Regions from separate parts of the Paenibacillus sp. NPDC057886 genome, predicted to be linked through region 2. Evidence: riboswitches for the same ligand, from Rfam matches in the RefSeq annotation. Region 2 holds a riboswitch; the other holds the start of a gene.

Region 1 (7,516 bases), on a different contig from region 2:
CAACCGGAACAACAACGGATGCCATCGTACTCGCGGTAAGCCAGGCTGGAGTAAATAAACCGCTCATCAGTTATGCCGGGACGGCTACGGTCATGGGTGCAGCTATCGGCAGGCTGGTGTATGACACAATAACGGAAAGCCTGCAAGCCGCGCAGGAGTGGAAAGAGAGGAATAACAAGCAATGACATCTCTGCTGCATCAATGGGCTACTTGGCCGATCTGGACGGGAATGGCTGGAGCCTGGATTATTGTAGGAGCATACATATTGGATCGCTTCATCGGAGATCCACGCTGGATTCCTCATCCGGTGATTGGCATGGGAAAGGCCATCTCTGCACTGGAGCGGGCGATAAGGTCGCGGGTGGACTCGAACGAGGCTCTCAAAAGGGCAGGCGTATTATTTCCACTTTTGATTGCAGGCGGTTCTTTTGCACTGACTTGGGGATTAATCTATGTGCTGGGTCTTATCCATCCCGCCGTTGCGGTTGTGGCAGAAGTCGTGCTGATAGCAACCACCATTGCCTCGAAAGGTTTGAAAGATGCAGGCATGGAAGTTTACCGCCATCTGAGACAACAGGACTGGCCTGCGGCGAGACGTTCACTGGGTATGATTGTAGGGCGTGATACGGCTCATCTGGATGAACCGGAGATTGTGCGAGGGACGGTGGAGACTGTGGCGGAGAATATCGTGGATGCCATTGTCTCTCCATTGTTCTATGCCCTGATTGGTGGTGCACCACTTGCCATGGCCTACCGGGCCGTGAATACACTGGATTCCATGGTGGGTTATAAAAATGAAAAATATCTTCATCTCGGCTGGGCGTCTGCCCGTCTGGATGATTGGGCCAACTGGATTCCCGCACGGCTTACCGCCTTGCTGTTGATTATGGGAGCGTGGTTCATGAAGATGGATGCAAGAGGGGCATCGCGCATGGTATTCCGGGATGCACGACTGCACCCAAGCCCGAATAGCGGTTTTCCCGAGTCGGCGGTGGCTGGAGCATTAGGCATAAGACTTGGCGGGCATAACGTATATCACGGAGTGGCTTCATTTCGCGCTTATATGGGCGAGCCTACAAGGCGGATGGAAGCAGAAGATATCGTACGAACAACACGGCTTATGTTCTGGTCAGCAGGTTCTTTTGTTTTATTATGTTCGTTGGTCACCTTAGTGATATGGTCTGCTGGAGGTGCACTGCTATGGAGATAGAAGCTGGACAGGGTGGAATGCAAAGCCGCGAGGTTATTTTGATACGTCATGGTACAACGGCGTGGAACTTGGAAAAAAGATATCTTGGGCATACCGACATCGGACTGTTGCCCGGAGCAGAGCAGGAGCTATTTTCGCTGCGTGAGCAATTCAGCAATATCACATGCGACGCCCTGTATTGCAGTGATCTGCAGCGTTGTCAGCAGACACTTACACAGATTGCACCGTCCCAAGCGGGACAGGCCGAGCTTGATCCCCGACTAAGGGAGATCGACTTTGGTCAGTGGGAGGGGTTGACCTACGATCAGCTCAAGAACAATCCACAGTACCGAAAATGGATTGATGCCCCGCAGGAGATGACACCCCCTAAGGGTGAGCCTTGGAAAGCATTTGCAGAGCGTATTGATTCATTTATGGAAGAGAGTCTGATGTCCTTTTCACCCATACTGCACTCTCCCAACACGAACGTACCAAAGATAGCCGTCATTACGCATGGCGGTGTTATTCGTTATATGGTGTCACGTCTCATTCCGGATCAAGGATTCTGGGATACGCAGGTGATACCAGGACAAGCGATAAAGATTCGGCTGGATGGCAATGGGGGGAGCTGGGTTGGAACCAGATTGACTTTTCCGTAAATCGGGTTGTAAGGATGTACAATATAACCTATAATCACAACAGAAGTGTGACTTAGCAAGTGCATCATCGGATGGAGGCTCAACAAGCTCTACCAAGGATGCAGGATGCTCACTTGAATGGTTGAACAATATTAGCGACCAAGGGTCCCGCAGCAATGTTTCATGGGTTCATAGAAGGCCATGAACGGCAAACGGGTGAAATAGGGAAGCCGGTGTAAATCCGGCACGGTCCCGCCACTGTAAATCAGGATGAATTCCTGTAAGTCAGGTTACCTGCCCTGGACGTATAAACCGGTGTTCCTTCGAGGAAAGGACAGCGTTTCGGGCAGTTCTCTGTGCATATACAGCGCCAAGCTGACCATGCACAGATCGCCACATGCGAGACGTCATCCCTGATCCTGACCCAAGGATTGGGGATTTTATTTTTTCATATAAGATGAACCTAATATTTACAAGAGAACGAAGAGTGCAGAACCAATCTGAAGGAGCGTAAGCGTTCGCCTTTATCACCGGATTTTTTCCTTTTCGAAAAGGGAATCAAAAAAAATCTGGGGATAACAGCGATCGGAAGATGGTACTGCAATCGTAGTGGCCTAGTGTAAAGTTTGATGGATCAACTTATATAGGAACACAAATTCAAGCGGAATTGGGACAGGAGCACTACTCACTAGAATGGATAGAGAAGGGGAGAATGAACACAATGAATTTCAAGACATGGAAAGGCATGGCGTCACTGCTGAGCGCAGCGATGCTGGCACTGGCTTTGGCCGGTTGTGGTACAACAACAACGAACGAGGGTACAGGAACCTCGCAACCGGCACAGGAGCAATCCCAAGGCCAGGCGCAGACGGATCTCAAAACACAATATCCACTTACCGTTACAGATGCAACGGGTGAATCGTTCACGTTTGACAAGGCACCAGCAAAAATCGTATCCGTGTCTCCAGCTGAGACCGAAACGCTGTTTGCACTCGGATTGGACGAGCAGATTGTAGGGGTATCCGACTATGATGATTATCCTGAAGCTGCGACAACCAAAGCGAAAATGGGCGGCGTGGCCAAGCCGAACGAAGAGTCCATCATTGCCGCAGAAGCCGATATCGTATTCACAGGTATCTCGATGAGCGAAGAGTCTGTGAAGAAACTGCGCGATCTGGGCATTACGATTTTCAAAACAGATCCTAAATCAGTGGATGATGTGATGAACAACATTGAAACCTTTGGTAAAATCACGGATCATCAGGAAAAAGCACAGGAGATCATCACCCAGATGAAAAAAGATGTGGCTGATGTAACTGAAGCTGTGAAGGCAGTTAAACCGGAAGAAAAGAAAAAAGTATATGTTGAGTTCTCCCCAGGCTGGACTGTGGGTAAAGGTGAATTCATGGATGAATTGATCACACTGGCCGGAGGTAACAACGTAGCTTCCGATCTGACAGGCTGGAATCAGATTAATGAAGAGAACATTATTGCTTCCAATCCAGACGTTATCCTGTATGCGAACGATGTCATTGATGAAAATTCCAAAACATTGGATCAAATCATCAAAGCACGCAGCGGATGGGATCAAATCACGGCTGTGAAAAATGATGCAGTCATCGGTCTGGATGCCAACCTGTTGAGCCGTCCGGGACCACGGGTAACCCAAGGTCTGAAAGAAGTAGCCAAAGCGATCTACCCTGATCTGTTCAAATGAGTAAAAAACTGGCAGTGTACGGAACGGCCGGAATTGTGCTGCTTGTGTTAACCGTGCTCATCTGCACGGGCATCGGTTCGGTTGCCCTGCCTGCCTTGGACATTGCGGGCATCTTGCTTCATCGCATTCCCTGGCTGGGCGACTGGATTGTTCCTGACTGGAATACAGCAGCAGAACAGATTATATGGAAGGTCAGATTCCCACGTGTACTGCTTGCCGTGCTTGTAGGTGCATCACTGGCGATTGCCGGAACTGGATTCCAGGGGGTTCTTCGTAACCCTCTGGCTGATCCGTTTACCCTGGGCGTATCGTCCGGTGCATCGGTAGGTGCGGCTTTTCTGATTTTTTTTGGATTACAGTATGCGCTCATTGGGATCTGGACTCTGCCACTGGTCGCGTTTCTGACGGGAGTAATCACATTGTGGTTTGTACTGGCCCTCGCTCGTGAAGGACGCAAAATACCGACACACAGCCTGATTCTGGCTGGAGTGGTCATGCAAAGTTTCCTGGGAGCCGTAGTCTCCTTCCTGTCGACCATGTCGAAACAGACAATCAATGAAATTATATACTGGACGATGGGAAGTCTGGCACTGCGTGGGTGGTCGTATACGGCCATCCTTTTCCCGTATTTTGTGCTGGGACTGATTTTCCTCTGGAGCCGTGCGCGTTCGTTGAATGTGCTTGCCTTGGGGGAACGACAGGCCGCGCATATTGGGGTTCAAGTTGATGGATTGAAGCTGTCTGTGCTAGCTGTAGGTACGCTGCTTACGGCAGGTGCTGTCTCTGTATCCGGCGTGATCGGCTTCGTTGGATTGGTCATTCCGCATATTCTGCGGCTCATCGTGGGACCTGATTATCGCTTGCTGGTGCCTTTGTCCGCAATTGGCGGGGCCATCTTTATGGTCTGGGCAGACACGATTGCCCGCTCATTGCTGGCCCCAACCGAAATTCCGCTGGGTGTGGTTACGGCCTTCGTTGGAGCGCCATTCTTCGCGTATCTGTTACACCGGAACAAAAAGCTGCGGAAGGGGATGATGCCATGAGTACATTCATGAAAACAGACCTTACCAAGAGTCGGCCGATGATAGAAGTCAAAGAAGCTGGTAAAATGTATGGTAACCATCGGGCTCTGCATGCGGTGGATTGGCAAGTCACAGAGGGTGAATGGTGGGGTGTTGTTGGTCCGAACGGCAGTGGAAAATCGACCCTGCTTCAGCTACTTGCCGGAACCGAACAGCCGAACGCAGGCGGCATACAGATTGATGGCCGCGACATTTCCTCATATACGCGTAAAGATCTGTCGCGCATGATTGCGGTCTTGCAGCAGGATGGACTGCCGGCCATCTCTTATCCCGTAAGGGATGTTGTCGAGATGGGACGTTACCCTTACCAGAACTGGCTTGGAAAGGAATCGTCGGATGGAGCAGCGGTAGTTGATAAGGTGTTAGAGGAGTTGGGCCTGAGTGACATGGCCGAACGACCTTTGGATGCACTTAGTGGCGGACAACGGCAGCGGGTTGCGCTTGCCAAAGTCATGGCTCAGGAGCCCAGACTGTTGTTGCTGGACGAGCCAACCACCTTTCTTGATATCAAATATCAATTGCAATTCATGGAGTTATTATCGGCGTGGCGTCAAAAAAATCATATTACGATTGTGGCGGTGCTGCATGATCTGAACCTGGCCGCGCAATTTTGCGATCACATTCTGGCGCTGCGCGACGGGACTTGTGTGGGCAGTGGCACACCCCATACGTTGATGACGGAAGAGAACATTCGGGAGATCTTCAAGGTGAGCCCAGCCATGGTGAATCATCCCGACAATGGATTGCCACAGCTATTGCTGAGGCGGGAGAAGAAGTGAATGAAGCGGGGCAACCCCATATTTTGATAAAGGAAGTGCTGGCTGTATGAATAATGAACAGGTGTTGGAACAGTTAATGGGTCGGATCGTGGGTCCACATGAGGCAGTTGCGGCTGAAGCTTCCGCGCATGTGGATGCATTGACGAAGCCACCCGGCAGTCTGGGCAAGCTTGAACAGCTGGTTATTCGTCTGGCGGGGATCACCGGTGAGGCTCGACCTTGCTTTGATCGAAGAGCTGTCATCGTTATGGCTGCGGATCATGGGGTGGTTGAAGAAGGGATTAGTGCTTTTCCTGCTGAGGTAACACCACAGATGGTCCTGAATTTCCTAGCAGGGGGAGCGGCTGTCAATGTGCTTGCGCGCCACGCTGGAGCTCATGTGATTTGTGTGGATATCGGCGTGAATGCGGATCTTGATCATCCAGACCTGGTCTCCCGCAAAGTCCGCAAAGGAACAGCCAATATGGCGAAGGGTGCTGCAATGACCCGGGGCGAAGCGATTCAGGCCATTCTTGCAGGAGCTGAAGTGGTCTCCACCGAGGTTGCGAAGGGAACGCAGTTGTTTGTGACCGGAGAGATGGGTATCGGGAATACAACCGCTAGCGCTGCGGTGATGTGTGCATTAACCGGAACAGCACCTGCTTCAGCAGTTGGTCGGGGAACAGGTGTGGATGATGTCGGTTTGCAGCGCAAAGCCGCAGTGGTCAGTCAAGCCCTCAGCGTGAATGCTCCAGATGCAGACGATGCACTTGATGTGCTGTGCAAAGTGGGCGGACTGGAGATTGCCGGACTGACAGGCGTGATTCTCGCTGCTGCTGCAAACGGATGCCCCGTTGTCGTGGATGGATTTATCTCCACCGCTGCCGCGTTGATTGCGAGTCAGCTTGCTCCGGTCAGTACAGAATACATGATTGCTTCCCACACATCGCATGAAAGTGGACATGCAGCGTTGCTGCGTGAGCTTGGTCTGAAGCCAATGTTGGATCTTGACATGCGACTGGGTGAAGGGACAGGAGGCGTTCTTAGTCTTCATCTGATTGATGCGTCATGCCGTATTCTGAACGAGATGGCGACATTCGCAAGTGCTGGCGTATCTGATGGCACAACGGAGACTCAACCTAAGGAGTCTAAATCAGCTTCTGCTGATTCATCTGTTCAAGGAGAGGTATCCTCATGAGTGTTCTCGTGACGGGCGGGGCGCGGAGTGGCAAAAGTTCGTTTGCCGAACGTCTCTGTATGCAGCGATCCTCTGAGGCTTGGTATGTCGCTACGGCTCAGGCTTATGACGACGAGATGCGTGAGCGTATACGTTTGCATCAGAACCAGCGGGATGAAGCAGGATATCTGTGGCATACGGTGGAGGAACCGCTGGCATTGCCTGAATTAATTACACAAATGGGAGAGTCCACAGGTACGTCTGCACCGACCATTCTGATAGATTGTTTGACACTGTGGCTCAGCAATGTGCTGTTAGCGCATGAACATGAGCCGGTGCAGGTGCTGTACGATTATATGGACGCGCTGGTAGCGGCCATCCAGTCGTACCCGGGTCTGCTCGTGCTTGTCACCAATGAGGTAGGGGACGGTATTGTACCGGAGTATGCGCTGGGCAGAAGATATCGGGATTTGGCGGGTATTCTCAATCAGCGGGTTGCTGCGATTTGCCTCGAAGTGTTTCTGGTGACAGTGGGTATTGCGATTGAGCTGAAAAGCAAGGAGTATCGTTTATGAGTAAAGGCGATCTTGAACAAAAACATGCGGCTGCGGCCGCTTTTCAATTTCTGTCCCGTTTTCCGGTGAAAATGCAGCTTGATTTCGTTCCGCCATTATTGCGGGAAAGTGTAGTATATTACCCGCTGGTTGGTGCGGTCATCGGATTATGCGTCTGGCTGGGCGGAGCCCTGACGGGTGCGCTGCTTCCATCGTTTCCGGCAGCGGTGTTAACCTTGACGTTATGGGTATGGCTAACCGGAGGCCTTCATCTGGATGGTTGGATGGATACGGCAGATGGGCTGCTCAGTTATCGCACCCGTGAGCGAATGCTAGAGATTATGAAAGACAGCCGTGTGGGGGCCATGGGCGTGATCGCCTGTGTCCTGCTGTTGATGATG
Region 2 (7,516 bases):
GGGCACACTCACGATGGAAGATATCGATCTGGCGTTGTTCAATACGTTCCGTGTGCGTTTCCGTCTGGGTGAATTCGATCCGGCTGAGGGCAATCCATATGCTTCGATTGGCGAAGAAGCGATGATGACGGAGAAGGCGAAGGCCCTGTCATTGAGAGCAGCGAGAGAACAAGTTGTATTGCTCAAAAATGATAAAGGCACGCTTCCACTGGATAAAACGAAATCCGGCAAAGTGGCTGTTATTGGTCAACTGGGCGGAACAGTCTATCGTGACTGGTATGCAGGCACCATGCCATATAGCGTATCCCCGCTTGAAGCGATCAGCGGCAAAGTAGGCGGCGATAAGGTTGCATTCAAGGATGGTAATGACCGCATTACATTGACCTCCGTGGCAAGCGGCAAGGCTGTCGGACTGGCTGGAGATGAGAAATCATCCATCATTGCTGCAGGAGATGCCGAGACATTTACACTGAGTGACTGGGGATTTGGCAGTTACACGCTGAAAGCGGACAGTAATGGCAAATACCTGACGACGGACGAAGAAACGGTTACGGCATCGGCGGATGAAGTATATGGCTGGTTTGTGAAGGAAGTATTCCATCTGTTGCCACAACAGGACGGAAGCGTGGGGCTGACCACCTGGAACGGTAAAACAGTAACGGCACCCAATGGTGAAAGCGATGCGTTTGCGGTATCCGAAGAGTTGAAATCTTTCGGTGCTACGGAAACGTTCAAAAAGGATATTGTGGTGAATGGATTGGAAGAAGCGGTAGCGGCGGCGAAGGAAGCGGAGACAGCAATTGTATTTGTCGGCAACAATCCGCTTGTGAATGGTAAAGAAGAGATCGACCGTCCAAGTCTGGATCTGGCAGAATCCCAGCAGCGTCTGGTTGAAGCTGTGTATGCAGTGAATCCGAATACCGTTGTAGTTATCGTGGGAAGCTACCCGTTCACGTCCAACTGGGTGCAGGAGAACATCCCGGCTGTATTGTATACATCCCATGCAGGGCAAGAGTTGGGGAACGCTGTGGCTGACGTATTATATGGCGATTATGCGCCAGCAGGGCGCCTGAATATGACGTGGGTACAATCCGCAGATCAGCTGACCGATATCAGAGATTACGATATCATTCAATCGGGACGTACGTATCAGTATTTTGAAGGTGATGTACTGTATCCATTCGGACATGGATTAACGTATGCATCGTTTAAATACAGCAATTTGGAGCTGAATCCGGCTCAGGCTGGAGTGGATGAGACCATCACTGTGCATGTGGACGTGACGAATACAGGAACGATCGCCAGTGATGAGGTTGTGCAGTTGTATGTGCGTGCCGGACAGTCCCGTGTGAAACGTCCACTCAAAACGTTAAAAGGTTTCCGTCGTCTTCATATTGAAGCTGGGGCTACAGTGAAAGTCAGCTTCACACTGCCAGTTCAAGAACTGGCGATCTGGGATGTAACCCGTGATCGTTATGTGGTCGAAAGCGGCACGTACTCCATTATGGTGGGCAAATCTTCCGCCGATGTTCAGCTTGTTGCTGACCTGACGGTACAAGGGGAAACCATTCCTTCACGTAACCTTGGTGTGGCTACTCGCGCTGAGAATTACGATTCATACTTTGGTGTGGATCTGGATGAGAGCAAGGAAGGCGGAACTTCTGTCCGTGTGATTGGAGAGCAAGGATGGATTGCCTTCAAGGATGCCGATCTTGGCAGCGGAGCAGCAGCGCTTGAAGCTCGTGTATCGGCAGAACAGGCAGATGCGGCATTGGAAGTTCGATTGGGCGCACCTGACGGTACACTGGCAGGACGCGTGGAACTGGCACAGGGTGAGGCACAGCAGTGGTCCACGGTTAAGGCAGACCTTCAAGGCGTATCAGGTCAACAGGATGTTTATCTTGTGTTGTCCGCAGGAGTCCGTGTCAGCCATTTCGAGATTCGTTAAGTCGACCTATGGAAATTGCAGCTAATAGCATGTGCCCGGTTCGTTAAACAAGAAATAACGCTAAAAAGGGAAGTCCTTGTCATGTCATGACTGGGACTTCCCTTTTTGTTTGTAATCTAACTATTGGAAAGCTAAAACGCGGATTAGATTGAGGAGTCAGCGGTTACCCGTTCTCTTGCCGTACGAGCAGCGTCTACCATGATGCTCAATGCATCTACGACTTCGGCTTTACCACGTGTTTTCAGGCCGCAGTCAGGGTTCACCCAGAACAGATCTGCTGGCAGTACTTGAAGTGCACGCTCAATCATATTCAACATCTCGTCCTTGCCTGGAACACGCGGACTGTGGATGTCGTATACACCGAGTCCGATGCCTTTGTCATACGTATTCTGCTCGAAGCTGCCTACCAGTTCCCCATGGCTACGGGATGTTTCGATCGAGATAACATCTGCATCCAAGTCGCTGATGGCATCAATAATATCATCGAACTCGCAGTAGCACATGTGGGTATGCACCTGCGTTGTTGGTTTTACGGTTGCAGTAGCTAAACGGAAGGATTCCACGGCCCATTGCAGGTACTCATCCCACTTGCTTCGTTTGAGTGGAAGTCCTTCACGCAGAGCTGGCTCATCAACCTGAATCATCTCAATGCCTGCTTGCTCGAGCGCTTCAACCTCGTCCCGAATGGCGCGAGCAATCTGGTAGGATACTTCGCTGCGTGGAATATCCGAGCGGACAAAGGACCAGTTCAGAATCGTTACCGGGCCTGTGAGCATGCCTTTCACAGGTTTGTTGGTCAGTGTCTGGGCATACGCCGTTTCTTTCACCGTCATCGGTTCATTGAACAGCACATCTCCGTAAATTACAGGTGGCTTCACGCAGCGTGAGCCGTAGGATTGTACCCAGCCATTTTTGGTGAAGGCGAATCCGGTCAGCTTCTCACCGAAAAACTCGACCATATCGGTACGTTCGAACTCACCGTGTACCAGCACATCCAGACCAATTTCCTCCTGGATGGTAATCCATTCCTGGATCTGTTCACGCACATAAGCGTCATATTGCTCCGCATTCCATTCACCTTTACGGAAGAGTGCGCGTGCTTTGCGCACGTCTGCCGTTTGCGGGAAGCTGCCAATGGTTGTTGTTGGCAGCAGCGGGAGCGACCATTTTTGCTGCTGCAATTCGCGTCGCTCCTGGAATGACGCGTTGCGAAGCAGCTGCTCGTCAGCGTGCACCCCTGCAGGCGCACCACTCAGGCGTGTCCGTGATTCGGACACGCTCAGCAGGCGCACCGCTTCGGTGCTCGCCTGGGCGCGGCGGCTGGCTTCAGCCAAAGCCGCTGCTTGGTCCGCCTGCTTCGCACCGCCGGACAACAACGTGCCGAGCGTCGCAATTTCTTCCAGCTTCTCGTCGGCAAAGGCCAGGGCATTGCGCAGTACCGGATCAAGCGCGCTCTCCTGAGCGGCAGTAACCGGTACATGCAACAGGCTGCAGGAAGGCTGAATGATCAGCTTGCCTTCGGCTGCGAATTCAGCCACCTGCTCCAGCAGCTTCGCCGTCTCCGCGAGATCGGCGCGCCAGATGTTGCGCCCGTCGATGACACCGGCGCCCAACCATTTATCCAGCGGGAAGCCATACTCCCGCAGGCTGGCCAGGTTGCCTTCATAGCCGTGGACCAGGTCCAGGCCGATTCCGGCTACAGGCAGTGCTGTCACGACCGGATAAGCTTCCACCGATTCGAAGTACGTTTGAAGCAGCAGCTTCAATTCCGGTGCGGCTTGTGCCAAGGCAGCATACACCTGTTGCAGCAAGGCTTCATCTTCGGAAGAGACCGCCAGCGTCAGAGCAGGCTCATCGATCTGTACCCACTGTACGCCTTCTGCTTGTAGTTCGGACAGAAGCTGGCCGTATACTGGAACGAGGCGTGTGACGATCTCTGCGAAGCGCTCCGCGTCATAGCCTTTGGCGAACCGTACATACGAGTACGGGCCGACAACGACCGGTTTACCTTCCAGCCCAAGCTCCTGCTTCGCTTCGCGATAGGCGGCAAGGGGTTTATTTTCAAGCAATGCAAATGCAGTGTCATTATGAATCTCAGGTACGATGTAGTGATAGTTGGTGTTCAGCCACTTGGTCATCTCACAGGCGGTTGCCTGATCATTACCCCGGGCCATGGCGTAGTAGGTAGATACGGATACCGGTCCGCCTGAATGGTTAAAACGCTCAGGAACGACGCCAAACATCGCGGATACGTCAAGAATATGATCATAGTAGGAGAAGTCGCCCACAGGAATCAGATCGAGCTGCTGTGCCTGCTGTTTCTTCAGATCCTGCAACCGAAGCGTGGTTAGCTCCTGATGAAGCGTGGATTCATCGATTCGACCGGCCCAGAAGGACTCCAGTGCTTTTTTCCATTCGCGTCCCGCACCGATGCGGGGGTAACCGAGGTTGCCTGTCAGTACTTGTGCCTGTTGTTGCTGTGATTGCGACATGTAAAATTCCTCCTCATTTATAATAAATAAACTCATCAAGTTGAAGCTATTGTGGTGTGTTTCATTTGAAAGCATCAAAAAAAGGCATTCTTTCCGATTCCATACCCCGAGAAACAGGCATCAAGATTGACGACTGTGCACAAAGATAGAATGGGAAAGAACACCTGCTATAAGTAGTTGTAGCGGTTGCTCTAACACCTCCCTATCTTCCGTAGGTCATGCGATGCTGTCGAAACAGGCAGGTCTCCTGGCTTACGGATCATGGTCTTGTACATGTCCTTCCCGGTGGATACACCAGTGGATTGCTTATGTACAGACTCCCCGTTTACAGTGGCGGGACCGCGACGGACTTACACCGTGCTTCCCTTTTAAGCCTGACCACGCGTTTAGCGCGGTCGGCACCTGTTTCCGTGTGCAGAAATGTGCGTACACATCTCCGGCTATGAAATTGGTGACCAAGCATATAGGATAGATTGTATAATGATGCAATCGTCGTATACTTGCTCTTATGCTACCAATCATAGACGATAACCTACGGGCTTGCAACATATAACATTAATCCGATCGGAAATAAAATAGAACCCTATGAAACCTTGGTTTATTGCCAGATTGAATTCTTAAAAAAACTCCTTAAAATGAACCCAATCATCGCCCACGCTAATGCTTGATTCAACCCAATAAAAAAACCGTTACCATGCATCTAACTGCATGGTAACGATTGTCTGGCCAGCCATCGTTGCACCCACATCGATGATGCGCTGATTACGACTGCCGCGAAAAGGAAGAGACACATCACGCTCAGCTGCGATATAAGGCCCATCGATAATGACGTCGCATAGCCGGGATAACTCCGCCCGTGACGGGTCTGTAATCAGCTCTTCATATACAAACCCCGTGTAGGCCCATACGGTCAGATTAGGCCGAGCGGTCCGAAGCTGCCGAACCCAGGAGGTGCACTCTGCGGCAGAGAAAAAAGGATCACCCCCGCATAAGGTAACCCCTTCCAGCAAGGGGTGCGAAGTCACTTCATGTAAAATCTGCTGCTGCCGCTCCGCCGTGAAAGGTTCACCTGCCCGGAAGCTCCACGAATCGGGACTGAAACAGCCCGGACAGGCATGTCGGCATCCGCTGATGAACAACACAGCACGCAGGCCCGTACCTTCATTCACTGATTCCGGGATATAACCATACAGATTCACCGATGCTTCACCCGGTCTCGCACTTCGGCCTGCTTCGCCGTATTGAAGCGTACTTTATAGTCACCGGTCAGATATCCCGTCACCCGGCGCAGTCGCTGGAAATGCACGTGGTTTTCATGAGCTTCACATCCAGGACATACATCTCCGATGACGCCCTCATAGCCACAGGAAGGACAGCGATCAATCGGATGATTAATGGAGAAATACCCGATGTCCTGGGCCAGCGCGTATTGCACGATTCGTTGGAAAGCTGCGGTATTGGCCCTTACATTCCCGTCGAGTTCGACATAAGAGATCGCCCCGGCATTACATAATGAGTGGAAGGGAGCTTCCAATTCAATCTTACGATAGGCAGGAAGGGTATGATAGACCGGGATGTGAAATGAATTGGTGTAGTATTCCCGGTCATTGACCCCAACGATGCTGCCGTATCGCTCACGATCAATCTTGGTGAATTTGCCGGATAGACCCTCGGCGGGCGTAGCAAATAAAGTGATATTCAGGTTATGCTGCTCACTCATCCGGTCACAGAACTCTCTCATCGTACGAATAACATTTAGAGCTTCACGATGTACATGGAGGTCTTGTCCATGGTGACGGCCATATAGAGCGGTCATACATTCAGCAAGCCCGATAAAACCAAGGGATAACGTACCATGCTTCAACAGGTCGGCTACCGGTTCATTCGGAGCCAATTGTTCACCACCTTCCCACACTCCTTCCCGCATCATGAAGTCCGATGCTTTGGCAGGCTGGTTCATCTGAATTCGATACCGGTGCAGCAGTCCATCCGTAGCATTGTGCATGACGGATTCCAATGCCGTATAGAAGCCCGCCCGGTCAGCGATGGCTCTTGTTCCCTGGCAGATCCCATATCGAATGCCGAGCTTGACCAGATTGATGGTATTAAAGGACAGGTTCCCTTTGCCGCTCTGACGATTGCGTCCGAAGCGATCAGCCAGTGTGCGTGTCCGGCATCCCATCGTCGCAATGATCGTATCGGGATCTTCCGGTTGATAATAGGGCAGGTTGAAGGAAGCATCCACATTGACAAAATTCGGATACATGCGCCGTGAGGAACAGGTCACAGCGAGCCGGAACAGATCGTAATTCGGATCTCCCTCAGATTGGTTAATTCCTTGCTTGCACTGGAAAATATGCTGTGGAAACACGGGAGTTTCCCCGTTACCGAGTCCACGAATGGTCGCTTCCAGCAACGACCGGGACACGAGCCGACCTTCGGCTGAAGTACACAGTCCGTAGTTCAGTGAAGTGAAAGGAATCTGTCCGCCAGCACGGCTGCTCATGGTGTTCAGGTTATGAATCAGGGACTCCGCAGCCTGTTCAGTCTCCAGTTCCGTTTCTTCACAGGCAAAGGCAAAGGTTCGAGGACACTTCTCCTTTGCTTCATCGCTATCCAGATGCAGCTGCTCATCGTCAATTCGGTCATTCTCCCCAAACAGCCGTTGTCCCTTCCGATAATGCTTACGGAACGAACGCTTCACATAAGGAGCGAGATCCCAGTCGATTTTATTGGCGGATACGCCGCCGTACTGGCTGTTCTGCTGGGATTGAAAAATAATGGCGACGAGTGCCATGGCAGACATGATCGTCTGTGGTGTACGAACCGAACCGTTGCCGGTGTTGAATCCGGAAGCCAGCAGCCGGTCAAACGGGATAAAGATACAGTTGGTCGTTCCAAGAGCATATTGATCCAGATCGTGTACATACAGATCTCCGTTCTCCACAGATACAGCGAGCTCGTGAGGCAGCACATGACGCAGAGCATGCCATTTGGCGGTCTCCGAACCGAGCCTGCTCATCTTGCCGCTGAACGAGTCTCCGTTCAGATTGGCATTCTCCCTCAGCGTATCTCC

Evidence for each region. A riboswitch is a leader RNA that binds a small molecule or an ion and turns the genes downstream of it on or off. The one in region 2 is predicted to bind cobalamin.
Region 1: linked by a shared signal. The riboswitch ahead of ACFVQB_RS13420 (ABC transporter substrate-binding protein) and the one ahead of metE (5-methyltetrahydropteroyltriglutamate--homocysteine S-methyltransferase) in region 2 are both predicted to bind cobalamin.

Annotation. Positions count from the first base shown of each region.
Region 1 covers NZ_JBHVMZ010000003.1:613,441-620,956, forward strand. Annotated here, with positions in the region: gene ACFVQB_RS13405 (adenosylcobinamide amidohydrolase) at 1-185, shown strand, start outside; gene cbiB (adenosylcobinamide-phosphate synthase CbiB) at 230-1,210, shown strand; gene ACFVQB_RS13415 (histidine phosphatase family protein) at 1,201-1,848, shown strand; cobalamin riboswitch at 1,996-2,143, shown strand; gene ACFVQB_RS13420 (ABC transporter substrate-binding protein) at 2,549-3,544, shown strand; gene ACFVQB_RS13425 (FecCD family ABC transporter permease) at 3,541-4,587, shown strand; gene ACFVQB_RS13430 (ABC transporter ATP-binding protein) at 4,584-5,405, shown strand; gene cobT (nicotinate-nucleotide--dimethylbenzimidazole phosphoribosyltransferase) at 5,452-6,582, shown strand; gene cobU (bifunctional adenosylcobinamide kinase/adenosylcobinamide-phosphate guanylyltransferase) at 6,579-7,136, shown strand; gene cobS (adenosylcobinamide-GDP ribazoletransferase) at 7,133-7,516, shown strand, end outside.
Region 2 covers NZ_JBHVMZ010000002.1:283,324-290,839, reverse strand. Annotated here, with positions in the region: gene ACFVQB_RS08405 (glycoside hydrolase family 3 C-terminal domain-containing protein) at 1-1,948, shown strand, start outside; gene metE (5-methyltetrahydropteroyltriglutamate--homocysteine S-methyltransferase) at 2,092-4,440, opposite strand; cobalamin riboswitch at 4,661-4,861, opposite strand; gene nrdG (anaerobic ribonucleoside-triphosphate reductase activating protein) at 5,130-5,639, opposite strand; gene ACFVQB_RS08390 (anaerobic ribonucleoside triphosphate reductase) at 5,636-7,516, opposite strand, start outside.